One region of the Rhodococcus baikonurensis genome, then DNA from elsewhere that is predicted to be linked to it. Evidence: riboswitches for the same ligand, from Rfam matches in the RefSeq annotation. Region 1 holds a riboswitch; the other holds the start of a gene.

Region 1 (5,502 bases):
GCTGGGAAGCTAACTCGTACAACACGATTCCCTGTGAACCAGCCAGACCACCGATCACATCGGTCGTCGAATCCACGACCACCAACGCCGGCGCAACACCGGAACCGTCCTCACGCACCGTCAACCCCTGCGAGAGCAGCACACTGCGCAACGCATCGAGCTGTGGGCTACGCACCCGCACCGTCGACTCCGACGAACGATCCACGAACTCCGCCACCGTCGAATCCGAGATCAACCGACCCCGACCGATCACCACCAACTGCTCCGCCGTCAACGCCATCTCCGACAGAAGGTGACTCGACACCAACACCGTGCGGCCCTCGGCCGCCAACCGCTGCATGAACTTACGAATCCAGACGATGCCCTCCGGATCGAGACCGTTGACCGGCTCGTCGAACAACAACACCTTCGGATCCCCCAACAACGCACCCGCCAACCCGAGACGCTGCGACATACCCAACGAGAACCCGCCGGCCTTCTTGCCCGCCACCTCGGACAACCCGACCAACCCGAGCACCTCGTCCACCCGGGACTTCGGAATGCCGTTCGAAGCAGCCATCCACTGCAGATGCGCCCGCGCACTGCGATTCGGGTGCACCCACTTCGCATCCAACAATGCACCGACAGTCCGCAGCGGTGTCTTCAGCTCCCGATACGGCTTGCCGTCGATCAACGCCGCACCCGACGTCGGCTGATCCAACCCCAGAATCATCCGCATCGTCGTCGACTTACCCGCACCGTTCGGGCCCAGAAAGCCCGTCACGATGCCCGGCTTGACCGTGAACGACAAATCGTCCACCGCTTTCGTCGGTCCGTAAACCTTGGTCAATCCCCTCAGTTCAATCATGAGGAGAACTCTGCCCTACCGGCAATGACCAGCACATCGGCCACAGGTCTAGTTCCGAGTGGTACTCAGGTAGGACATGAATCCGGGCAATTCGGGCAGAACCCCGAGAAATCACCCGGATCTCGTCCCTCAGGACGACGCTTGAGCCCAGAATCGCTTGGGGATCCGGCCGGCGTGCCGCGCCTCGAAACCTGCCAGAACAGCGTGACGCATCGCCGACGCCATCAACGCGGGGTTCTTGGCCCGCGTCACCGCTGTCGCAAGCAGGACGGCGTCGCAGCCCAACTCCATGGCAAGGGTGGCGTCGCTGGCCGTTCCGATCCCGGCGTCGAGGATGACGGGCACGCCGGCGCGCTCGACGATCATCTCGATGTTGTGCGGATTCGCGATGCCCAACCCGGTGCCGATAGGCGAACCGAGCGGCATGACTGCTGCGCAGCCGACCTCTTCGAGGCGAAGCGCCAGCACCGGATCGTCCGTCGTGTACGGCAGAACGGTGAATCCGTCGTCCACCAATTGTTCTGCGGCGGAAACAAGTTCGATTGCGTCGGGCAGCAGTGTCCGCTCGTCGGCGATGACTTCCAGTTTGACCCAGTTCGTCTCGAGCGCTTCGCGTGCCAACTGCGCCGTCAGCACTGCTTCGGCGGCGCCCCGACACCCGGCGGTGTTCGGCAACGGTTCGATTCCGAGGCGACGAAGCAGGTCCAGAACACCCGTGCCGCCGGCCGCGTCGACTCGCCGCATCGCGACGGTGGTCAGTTCGGTGCCGGAGGCGACAAGCGCTTCCTCGAGCACCGCGAGGTTGGCGGCGCCGCCGGTTCCGGTGATGAGCCGGGAACCGAAACTGCGGCCCGCGATAGTGAGAAGGTCCTGCTCAGCCACCCTGCACCGCCGTGAGGATCTCGATTTCCCAACCACGTCCGACGGATTCGTCCCAGCGCCCGCGAGGAAAGAGCGCACCGTCGACGGCGACGGCGATGCCCTTGCTCGGCAACTCGAGGTGCGTCAGAAGTTCGGTCACCGTGACTGCTCGATCGAACTCGAGATCTTCGCCGTTGACGGTGATCCCGATCGGGACCTGCTCACTCATGAATTTTCCTTAGCTACTGCGAACCGCTCGGGTTCGGTTCCTTTTACCTCGACCAAAGATGTGCCGTTCAACAACGCGAGCGTCGCATCGGCGGTGACGGGCGTCAGCAGGACCCCGTTGCGCCCGTGCCCGGTGGAGACGACGACACGATCGGACACGCGCCCGATCAACGGCAGGTTGTCCGGCGTCATGGGACGCAGGCCTGCCGCGCATTCGTACAGTTCGTATTCGCCGATCGCCGGCATCAGCGCCTCGGCGTCGTTGATCAAGTCCCGTACTCCGGCCATCGTGACCTGTGTGTCCTCACCGGACTCGTATTGTGTTGCGCCGACGACGATTCCGTCGCCTCGCGGGACGAGATAGGCCGGCCGGCCGTGGACGCTGCCACGGATCGTTCGACTGGGTGCCGGGGTGACTCCAGGCCTACTCCGCAGGCGAAGAATCTCGCCTTTGACCGGGCGTACCGGTAGCCCGGGCCACAGCTTGGGTGACGCGATACCGGCGGTGAGCACTACCTGATCGGTATCCAGTTCCGCGAGGTCGTTGACGGCGCGCGCGATCAATTCGACGCCGGTTTCCGCGCAGGCCTTCTGCAGCGCCTCCAGCAGAAGTCTGTTGTCGACGGCGGATTCACCGACGGCCATCAACCCCGACCGGATGCCCCGGCCCAGCATCGGTTCGAGTTCACGGATGCGCGCGCGACCGAGAACTTCGAGTTCGTGCCCCTGCGAGCTCACCCACTCGGCGATGGTCTGCAGGTCCTGCGCGTCGGCAGCATCGAGTGCCACCGTCAGCGAACTGTCCGCGGTGAAGACCGATTGCCCGAATTTTCCGAGCTCCTCACCGAACGCCGGCCACCGTTCCAGGGACGCTGCACCAACCGTCAACGCTGTTTCTTCACCCGGCCAGCCTTCGGAAAGCGGTGCAAGCATTCCGCCCGCCACCCACGAAGCCCCTGATCCAATGGACGGGTCGTACAACCGAACGGACCACCCGTCGCGGGCTGCGCGCCACGCTATGGCGAGACCGATGACACCGCCGCCGACCACTGACACCGTACGAGCGTGTGTACTCACGAAACTCCACCTCCACTTCCTGCGCCGGCATGATCCGGGTCAGGTCTGACGGTCGGGATCTGGTCGCGATCCCCTCTCAGCCCCACGAACCTCACAGTCACGACAAAAAAGTGACTACGACGTTTCAGGACTCCCGTGTCGAACCTTGCTCCCTAGAGGCTACCGTTTGCTCCGTGCACCCCACACATCCCAGTAACGACATCGACCGGCGCGAGCGCCTGGCAGCAGCACGGCTGTACCTGTGCACCGACGCGCGCCGCGAGAAAGGCGACCTCGCGCAGTTCGCCGAGGCCGCTTTGTCCGGCGGAGTCGACATCATCCAATTGCGTGACAAGGGATCCGCCGGTGAGCGCGAGTTCGGCCCGCTCGAGGCCAAGGACGAACTGGTAGCGCTGGGCATTCTCGCGGCAGCAGCGCGACGCCACGGCGCATTGTTGGCCGTCAACGATCGCGCGGATCTCGCGATGGCTTCCGGTGCCGACATCCTCCACCTCGGCCAGAACGACATTCCGGTCCCCTACGCGCGAACCGTTGTCGGTGAAGACGTCGTCATCGGCCGTTCGACGAGCAGTCGCGCGCAGGCCAGTCTGGCCGCCATCGAAGAGGGCGTCGACTACTTCTGCACCGGACCGGTGTGGGCGACACCGACCAAACCGAATCGAAGTGCGTCCGGTTTGGAACTGGTTCGATCGACCGCCGACGCCGCGCCGCCGCGCCCCTGGTTCGCGATCGGCGGTATCGACGAGGAGCGCCTGCCAGAGCTGCTCGACGCCGGTGCCACACGCATCGTCGTCGTGCGTGCAATCACCCACGCGTCAGATCCCCAGGCGGCCGCGCAACGCCTCGCCGCAGCCGTCGCCGGACGCTGAAAACCGGTAACTGGCGACCGTCAACTGTTTGCCGGGCGATTCCGCACAGTTACGGGTCAGCACGCCTGACTCGAAACATGAACGGAAGTTGTCCGATCAGACAACAAACCCCCAGTTCCTAGGTGCGATTTGATGTCCGAAAAGTCGGAATGCGTGATCTTGATCACAGTTGCTCCGATTGCGTGTCACATCCCATTCGGTTTGTTGTAGTTTACCTCCAGTTACTAACTGAACCTAGGAGCACTAAATGGGATCCCTCGACACCGGCTCGCTCAGCACCGAATCGCTCGAAGACCTGAACCTCGGCAAGATCAGCGAGCTGCTCAAGCTCGGTATCACCGCGGTCAGCTTCATCACGGCGCTGAACTCGCTCAGCTGAGCCTCGTTTCGGTCGGGAGACCGAAACACGGAAGGGCCTGACTCCTCAGGAGTCCGGCCCTTCTGCTGTGTATATGACCTGTTGAGACTGCGTCGCTACAACTGGGTATTGCTCGCCTCGGACAGGTTCTGATCACTGCCTTCAGGAGAATTACCCGACAACCATCCGAATCCGCCGTCCTCGAGCACGACGGTGTGCGGGTCGCCGTCCACCGACACAACCGGCTCGGTCCGGAGCTCAGGCCACGAGGAACCGAATCCCGGATGCAGCGGCAGTGAGTCGACGTCGGCTTCACGCACCCACCGCAACTCGGTGCTCTCACCGTTGGCAACCGTCGACAGCGGATGCGCAGCATCAGCCACGACGGTGGTGTACGTCCACCCGCTCTCGGCGCGCATCGTCACTACTTCCCCGCGAACGCGGACGGCGTCCTCGGCAATACCTGCTTCTTCGTGTGCCTCCCGGACTGCAGCGTGCGTCGTGCTCTCGTGTGAGTCCCGCGCTCCGCCGGGCAGTGCCCACGTTCCACCCTGATGGCTCCACGCCGCACGATGCTGCAGCAATACCATGGGTGATCCGTCCGAATCGGGGGCACGCAGAAGCAGTCCAGCGGCTCCGTGTTTACCCCAATGCCGAGTACCGTCCGATCCGATGGACCAACCGTCACCGTCACCACGCATCGACTACCTCGCTCCGCCTGCTCTCGCCGTTGTCCCACACTAACCGTTTCAATCTGCTCCAGGTGTAGGTGATGCTTATATGCTCGCGAAGATGCCCTGAATCATTTCTCGGCGGCATCATTTCTCGGTAGCCCGCGTACAGCAGCGAAGTGAGGTGCTCGATGGTCGACCGTGTCGTCCCGTCCATCGAACCCCGGTCGCTGCCGCCCTCCGAGGCCACGTCGGTATCGGCGGAAGACGAGCGCGCACTTCTGCGGCGCGAACTGCAGGCATTCATGTCGTCCACACCTGGCCGGCTGACCGTCGTCGGACTGATCCTGATCGCGATCACCTTGATCGCCGGACTTCTCGCCACTGCAGCGATCGAGAACCGTCAGGCAAATCTCGACCTCCTCCTCGTCGAAACCGAGCCTCTCGCCAACTCGGCCCAGAATCTCTACAGCGCCCTGTCATTGGCCGACGCCGCCGCGGCCACGGCCTTCATCTCCGGTGGCCTCGAACCCGCCGACGTACGCGACCGATACACACAGTCGATCGGCGAGGCGTCGGCGGAGATCGTGC
Region 2 (5,502 bases), on a different contig from region 1:
CGCCGGACTACAGGGTCTCGTCTACGGACCAGTCGGCCCGATCGCCAACTACGCCATGCAGACGCACAGCCCGGAGCACATGCGCGGACGCGTCGTCGGTGTCATGACGTCGACGGCCTACGCCGCCGGTCCGCTCGGCTACCTCGCGGTCGGCCCTCTGCTCGATCAACTCGGAATCGCGTCGACCTTTGTGGCACTGTCGATTCCGATCATCCTGATCGCCGCGGTCTGTGCCTCCCTGCCGGTGCTTCGCGAACTGGATCGTCCGCGGCACTCGACCGACGTCAGTTGAACCCCATCACGTCGTTGCCCCAGGCGACGCGCAGTCCGTGATCAGGGTCGCTGACGAGGGTGTCTGCCGAGTCGATCAACAGCGTCGACCGCTTCTCCTCCTCGTACGGCGCCCAATGTTTCGAGCCGTCGAGAGCTGCCGGCACGGCATGCCTGGCGAAGGCCAGCCATCGCCGTTGGATACGGCCGGCCACCTCCATCGCAGCCTTCCGCCCACCCAGCCAGAATGTGGGGTCGACGTTCAGGGTCCCGAAATTGCCGAAGACATAAGGTAATTCCGTCGCGTGACCCGCGCCGATCCGTGCGGCTTTGAGCATCGGCGTCGCGTGATCGAAGCGGTACACCCACGTGGGGGAATGCCTGCAGTGAGCGTCGGCGATCCACAGAGTCGGCATGCGAAACGCCGCGTCCCGTGAGAGCGCCAGCGCGCCACTCGGTTTCGCGTGATCTGGGTAGGCCGACATGATCTCGGCAAGTTTGGTCGCGGAGATGTCGGGGTGATCGTCCGCCAGTAATTGGAGCATTGCCTCGACGGACTGCGCGCTCACCGGCATCAGCGGCGACTTCATGAACTTGAAGATCGACGCCTCGTCCTTGTTGGAACCGATGATCAGTGGGATTCGGTGCGCGTATCCCTTCTGGAAAGCCGCAACCGGGTAGTGCGGCACCAGATCTCGATCGACGACGGGTGCCATTGCCAAAGTTCCCGGAATCCGTGTCGGAATCTCGTTGACCAGGTCATCGCTTGCCTTCACGAGAAGTTCGAGATCCGTGGTCAGCAGATCGCCTGCGTCTTCAGGGTCGATCGAGAGCAGTTCGAGAAACCGCTCTGCCACGGTCTTGGCGCGCTCGGCCCCGTAGACGGAGGTCGCGGGAGGACTCTGGGCAATCGCACGATGGAACAGACCTTCGGCGCTCGGACAGGTCATGAGCGTCGTGATGGATCCTGCGCCTGAGGACTCACCGAACACGGTCACCGCACTCGGGTCACCACCGAAGGCGTCGATGTTGTCTCGAACCCATTCGAGCGCCGCAATCTGGTCTCGCAGACCACAGTTCGATTCGAAAACGGTATCCCCGGTGGAAAACGCGGACAGGTCCAAGAATCCCAGTGCGCCGACGCGATAGTTGAAGGAGACGAGAACGACGTCACCGGTTTCAGCCAGATGACGGCCGTCGTAGATCGTTTGGGCGGCAGACCCGAGGCAGTAGGCGCCGCCGTGAATCCACACCATCACCGGTCGAGGCGTGCCGTCGGGTCGCGGGGCCCAGACGTTGATCGACAAGCAGTCCTCGTCGATCTTGAAAGCCCGATCGATCGGAACCGCCGGACTCTGACCTTGCGGCGCGATCGGCCCGAATTCACGACAGTCGCGCACCCCGTCCCACGGCTCTGCGGGTTGCGGCGCGCGGAACCTCCGTGCACCCACCGGCGCTGCTGCGTAGGGCATGCCCTTCCACGCGAACACACCGCCATCCGGATACCCGCGGGCTTCACCGCCTCTGGCACGGATCACCAGTGTTCCGTCCTCGCCGAGATTTGGTCGAACGTCGGTCTCCATGTCTGAATCCCCTCCCGACCCGCGCGTGTGGCAATCAAGACCAAACCTACCAATCTCGGACGGGTGTGCGCCGAGTACACAATCCCTCGGTGTTAAGGTCGCCTAGTTCTGACACGGGGTGCTCCGCATGGGCGGGGCTGAGAACACACCCGGGAACCTGATCAGGTAATGCTGACGAAGGGATGTCATGGCTACTACGCAGCCTGCATACAATTCTGCCGAAAACTCGGTGGCCACAGCGCCGTCGACGGATCGGTTCACCGATCGACTCTGGGCCGAGACGAAGGTCCTCCGCGAGTCGATCGACTCGCTCGAGTTCCTCCGCCGCCTCGGCGACGGAACGTTGCCTCTCGACGCGTTCCGCACGTACATCGAGCAGGACAAGCTCTATCTCGAGGGATATTCGAAAGCGTTGTCCCTGGTCGCGGCCCACGCCCCGGATCCGCAGGCCGCGGGCTTCTGGTCGAATTCCGCGTCCACGGCAGCGACGGTGGAATCTGCGCTTCACGACGGTTTGCTGACTGGTGGAATTCTTCCACCCGGTTCGCAGCGGCTGGAGCATTCGCAGGCCTGCCTGGGATACGTCTCGTATCTGACGGCGACTGCGGCAACGGCGCCTTACCCGGTCTCCGCAGCGGCAGTACTCCCCTGCTTCTGGATCTACGCCGAGGTCGGCCGCGATCTTGCCGCTTCAGCGCGCGAGGTACTCGACGCCGATCCGTCGCATCCGTACGCACAGTGGGTCACGACCTACGACGCACCCGAATTCCACGAGTCGGTGGCGCAGGCTCGCGTACTGGTCGATGTTGCGGCTGAAGCTGCCACCGAGACAGAGCGAGAGGCGATGAGTGAAGCGTTCCGCATGGCCAGTCGCTACGAGCTGATGTTCTGGGATTCCGCACTCCACCAGCAGCCTTGGCCGGCGTCGTGATGTCGTTTGCGGCGCTACGCCGCACGCTTGCCACCTCTGCCGCGATCGCAGCCGCATTCACGGTTCTGACCGGATGCGCCTCTGACACCGGCTCTTCCGACGGGACCATTCGGTTCGCACTCGACTGGACACCGAACACGAACCACACCGGTTTGTACGTTGCCCTCCAAGAGGGCTACTTCGAGGACGCCGGTCTGGACGTCTCGATCCTGCCGTACAACAACACCTCGCCCGACACCCTCGTCGACGCCGGTAACGCGGAGTTCGGCATCAGCACACAGAGTCAGGCCACGTTCGCCCGTGCGGCCGGCGCCGCCACGACGTCCGTCATCGCGCCACTTCAGCACCGCGCCACCGGCATCGGCGTGAAGGCGGATCGTGCGGACATCACGCGTCCGCGTGATCTCGACGGAAAGACGTACGCCGGGTTCGGCGATCCGGGTGAAGTCGAGACGCTGCAGCAGATCATCCGCAACGACGGCGGAACCGGGAACTTCACGACGGTCACCCTCGGAACGTCCGCGTACGAAGCCGTGTACTCGGGCCAGGCAGACTTCACCGTCTCCTACTTTGCTTGGGAAGGCCTCGAAGCGGAGCGAAACGGAACTCCGATGCGGTACTTCCAGTACACCGATTACGGCTTCCCCGATGCGTATTCGATCGTGATCAACGGCAACCAGCAGTGGTTGAAGGACCATCCCGACGAGGCACGCAAGTTCGTCAAGGCCGTTCAACGCGGTTATCAGACTGCTGCCGACAACCCGGACCAGGCCGCCCAGGACCTCATCGACGCGAATCCCGGAGCATTCACCGACGAAGACCTCGTCCGTGAGAGCCAGCGGATGCTCGCCGCCGACTACATGAAAGACGCCAACGGCGTCGTGGGCGCCCAGAATCTCGAAACCTGGTCGGGCTACTCGGGATTCCTCTTCGACAACGGGTTGCTCGCCGGACCGGATGGGAAGCCGTTGACCCAGAAGCCGGACTGGTCGGAGTACTTCACCAATGAGTATCTCGACGCGTCCTGACGTGAGCGGGCGATTGGTCTCGACCACGCGGCGGGCGCTTCCCGCGCTCGCCGTGGTGGTGCTCCTCGTGGCGGCGTGGCAGATCTACGTCGAGATCAGTGGGATTCGGCCGCAAGTACTCCCGTCTCCGGGTCGCGTTGTTTCCCAGGGTTGGGACAACCGCGAGATCATCGCCGACCACGCCTGGTCGACATTGCAGGTCACGTTGGTCGGCTTCACCGTTTCATTGGTGTTGGCCTGGATTCTTGCTGTGGTCGTGGACTTTTCGCCGTGGTTGTCACGCGCGCTGGTACCACTTTTCGTCGTCTCGCAGACGCTGCCGATCATCGCCATCGCGCCACTGATGATCATCTGGTTCGGCTTCGGGTTGCTGCCGAAGGTGTTGGTGATCGCACTTGCGACGTTCTTCCCCATGACCATCGGACTCATCGAGGGATTTGCCGCGGCCGACCGGGAAGCGGGCGCTCTCCTGCGCAGTATGGGTAGCACTCGCTGGCAGGAGTTCCGCTACGTCCGCCTTCCTTCGGCGATTCCGCGATTCTTCACCGCCCTGCGCATCGGCATCACTTATGCGGTCGTGGGTGCGGTGTTCTCCGAATACGTCGGCGCAACTTCCGGTTTGGGCATTTACATGAGCACCCAGAAGAACTCCTTCCGCACCGATCTGGTGTTGGCGGCCGTACTGGTGACCGCGTTGATCAGCGTCACGCTGTACTTGCTGACGTTCGCCATCGAGCGCATCGTTGCACCATGGGCGATGAACGAAAGGTCGCGGACATGACTGACCCGATGGTCGAGGATGCAATGGTCGAAATCCAGGACCTGACCAAGAGGTTCGACACGGCCGGAGAATCACGTCTCGTACTCGATTCGGTGTCCTTCCGCGCCGACGCGGGCGAGTTCGTGTCGGTGATCGGGCCGAGCGGCTGCGGCAAGAGCACGATCTTCAACGTCCTGGCCGGGCTCGAATCCCCGACCTCGGGTTCGGTCCGTGTCGGCACGCGCGCAACGGAATCCGAAGCAGCCACCGAGGTGCACACCGCGTACATGCCGCAGAAGGACCTTCTGTTTCCTTGGCGCTCGGTATTGGACAACACGGCCCTCGGTTTGGAAGTCCAGGGAGTCTCAAAGAAGGACGCACGCGAGCGCGCTCGGGAGTTGTTCCCCGCGTTCGGCCTGACCGGATTCGAGGACGCCCGCCCGTCACAGCTGTCTGGTGGCATGCGCCAGCGAGCGGCAATGCTGCGCACCGTTGTTCAGGGCAAGCCGGTCCTGTTGCTCGACGAGCCGTTCGGCGCGCTGGACTCGTTGACCCGCACCGAGATGCAGGCTTGGCTACAAGACGTGTGGCAGCAGTACCGGTGGACCGTTCTGATGATCACCCACGATATTCGTGAAGCGATCTATCTGTCCGACCGCGTGGTTGTTCTGTCTGCGCGTCCGGCAACGGTCAGATGCGTCGTCGACGTTCCCTTGCCGAGGCCACGCGAATTGGACATGATCACCACGCCCGAGTTCGCCGAGGTCGAGCGTGAGCTGCTCGCCGTGCTCCACGACGAGACTCGCAAATCGATGCGGCCGTAACGGTTACTGACAATGCGCTGAGAACGCGCCGATTTCACCTGCCGTTCAAGAGAAAGTGCATCGCAACGGTGCAACTTCACGTAGGATGTCGCGGCACTTTCGCTCA

Evidence for each region. Region 1 has a riboswitch for thiamine pyrophosphate ahead of thiO (glycine oxidase ThiO). Riboswitches for the same ligand answer to the same signal wherever they lie in the genome.
Region 2: another riboswitch for thiamine pyrophosphate. It lies ahead of ABWI03_RS23545 (TenA family protein); the one in region 1 lies ahead of thiO (glycine oxidase ThiO).

What each region holds. Positions count from the first base shown of each region.
Region 1 covers NZ_JBEUOQ010000003.1:291,690-297,191, reverse strand. Annotated here, with positions in the region: gene ABWI03_RS09025 (ABC transporter ATP-binding protein) at 1-847, opposite strand, end outside; gene ABWI03_RS09020 (thiazole synthase) at 977-1,729, opposite strand; gene thiS (sulfur carrier protein ThiS) at 1,722-1,937, opposite strand; gene thiO (glycine oxidase ThiO) at 1,934-3,013, opposite strand; TPP riboswitch at 3,013-3,160, opposite strand; gene thiE (thiamine phosphate synthase) at 3,187-3,882, shown strand; gene ABWI03_RS09000 (hypothetical protein) at 4,130-4,261, shown strand; partial or broken gene ABWI03_RS08995 (NUDIX hydrolase) at 4,489-4,941, opposite strand; gene ABWI03_RS08990 (GlnX family signal transduction membrane protein) at 5,103-5,502, shown strand, end outside.
Region 2 covers NZ_JBEUOQ010000011.1:91,057-96,558, reverse strand. Annotated here, with positions in the region: gene ABWI03_RS23555 (MFS transporter) at 1-292, shown strand, start outside; gene ABWI03_RS23550 (carboxylesterase/lipase family protein) at 285-1,853, opposite strand; TPP riboswitch at 1,958-2,053, shown strand; gene ABWI03_RS23545 (TenA family protein) at 2,041-2,784, shown strand; gene ABWI03_RS23540 (ABC transporter substrate-binding protein) at 2,784-3,812, shown strand; gene ABWI03_RS23535 (ABC transporter permease) at 3,790-4,593, shown strand; gene ABWI03_RS23530 (ABC transporter ATP-binding protein) at 4,602-5,396, shown strand.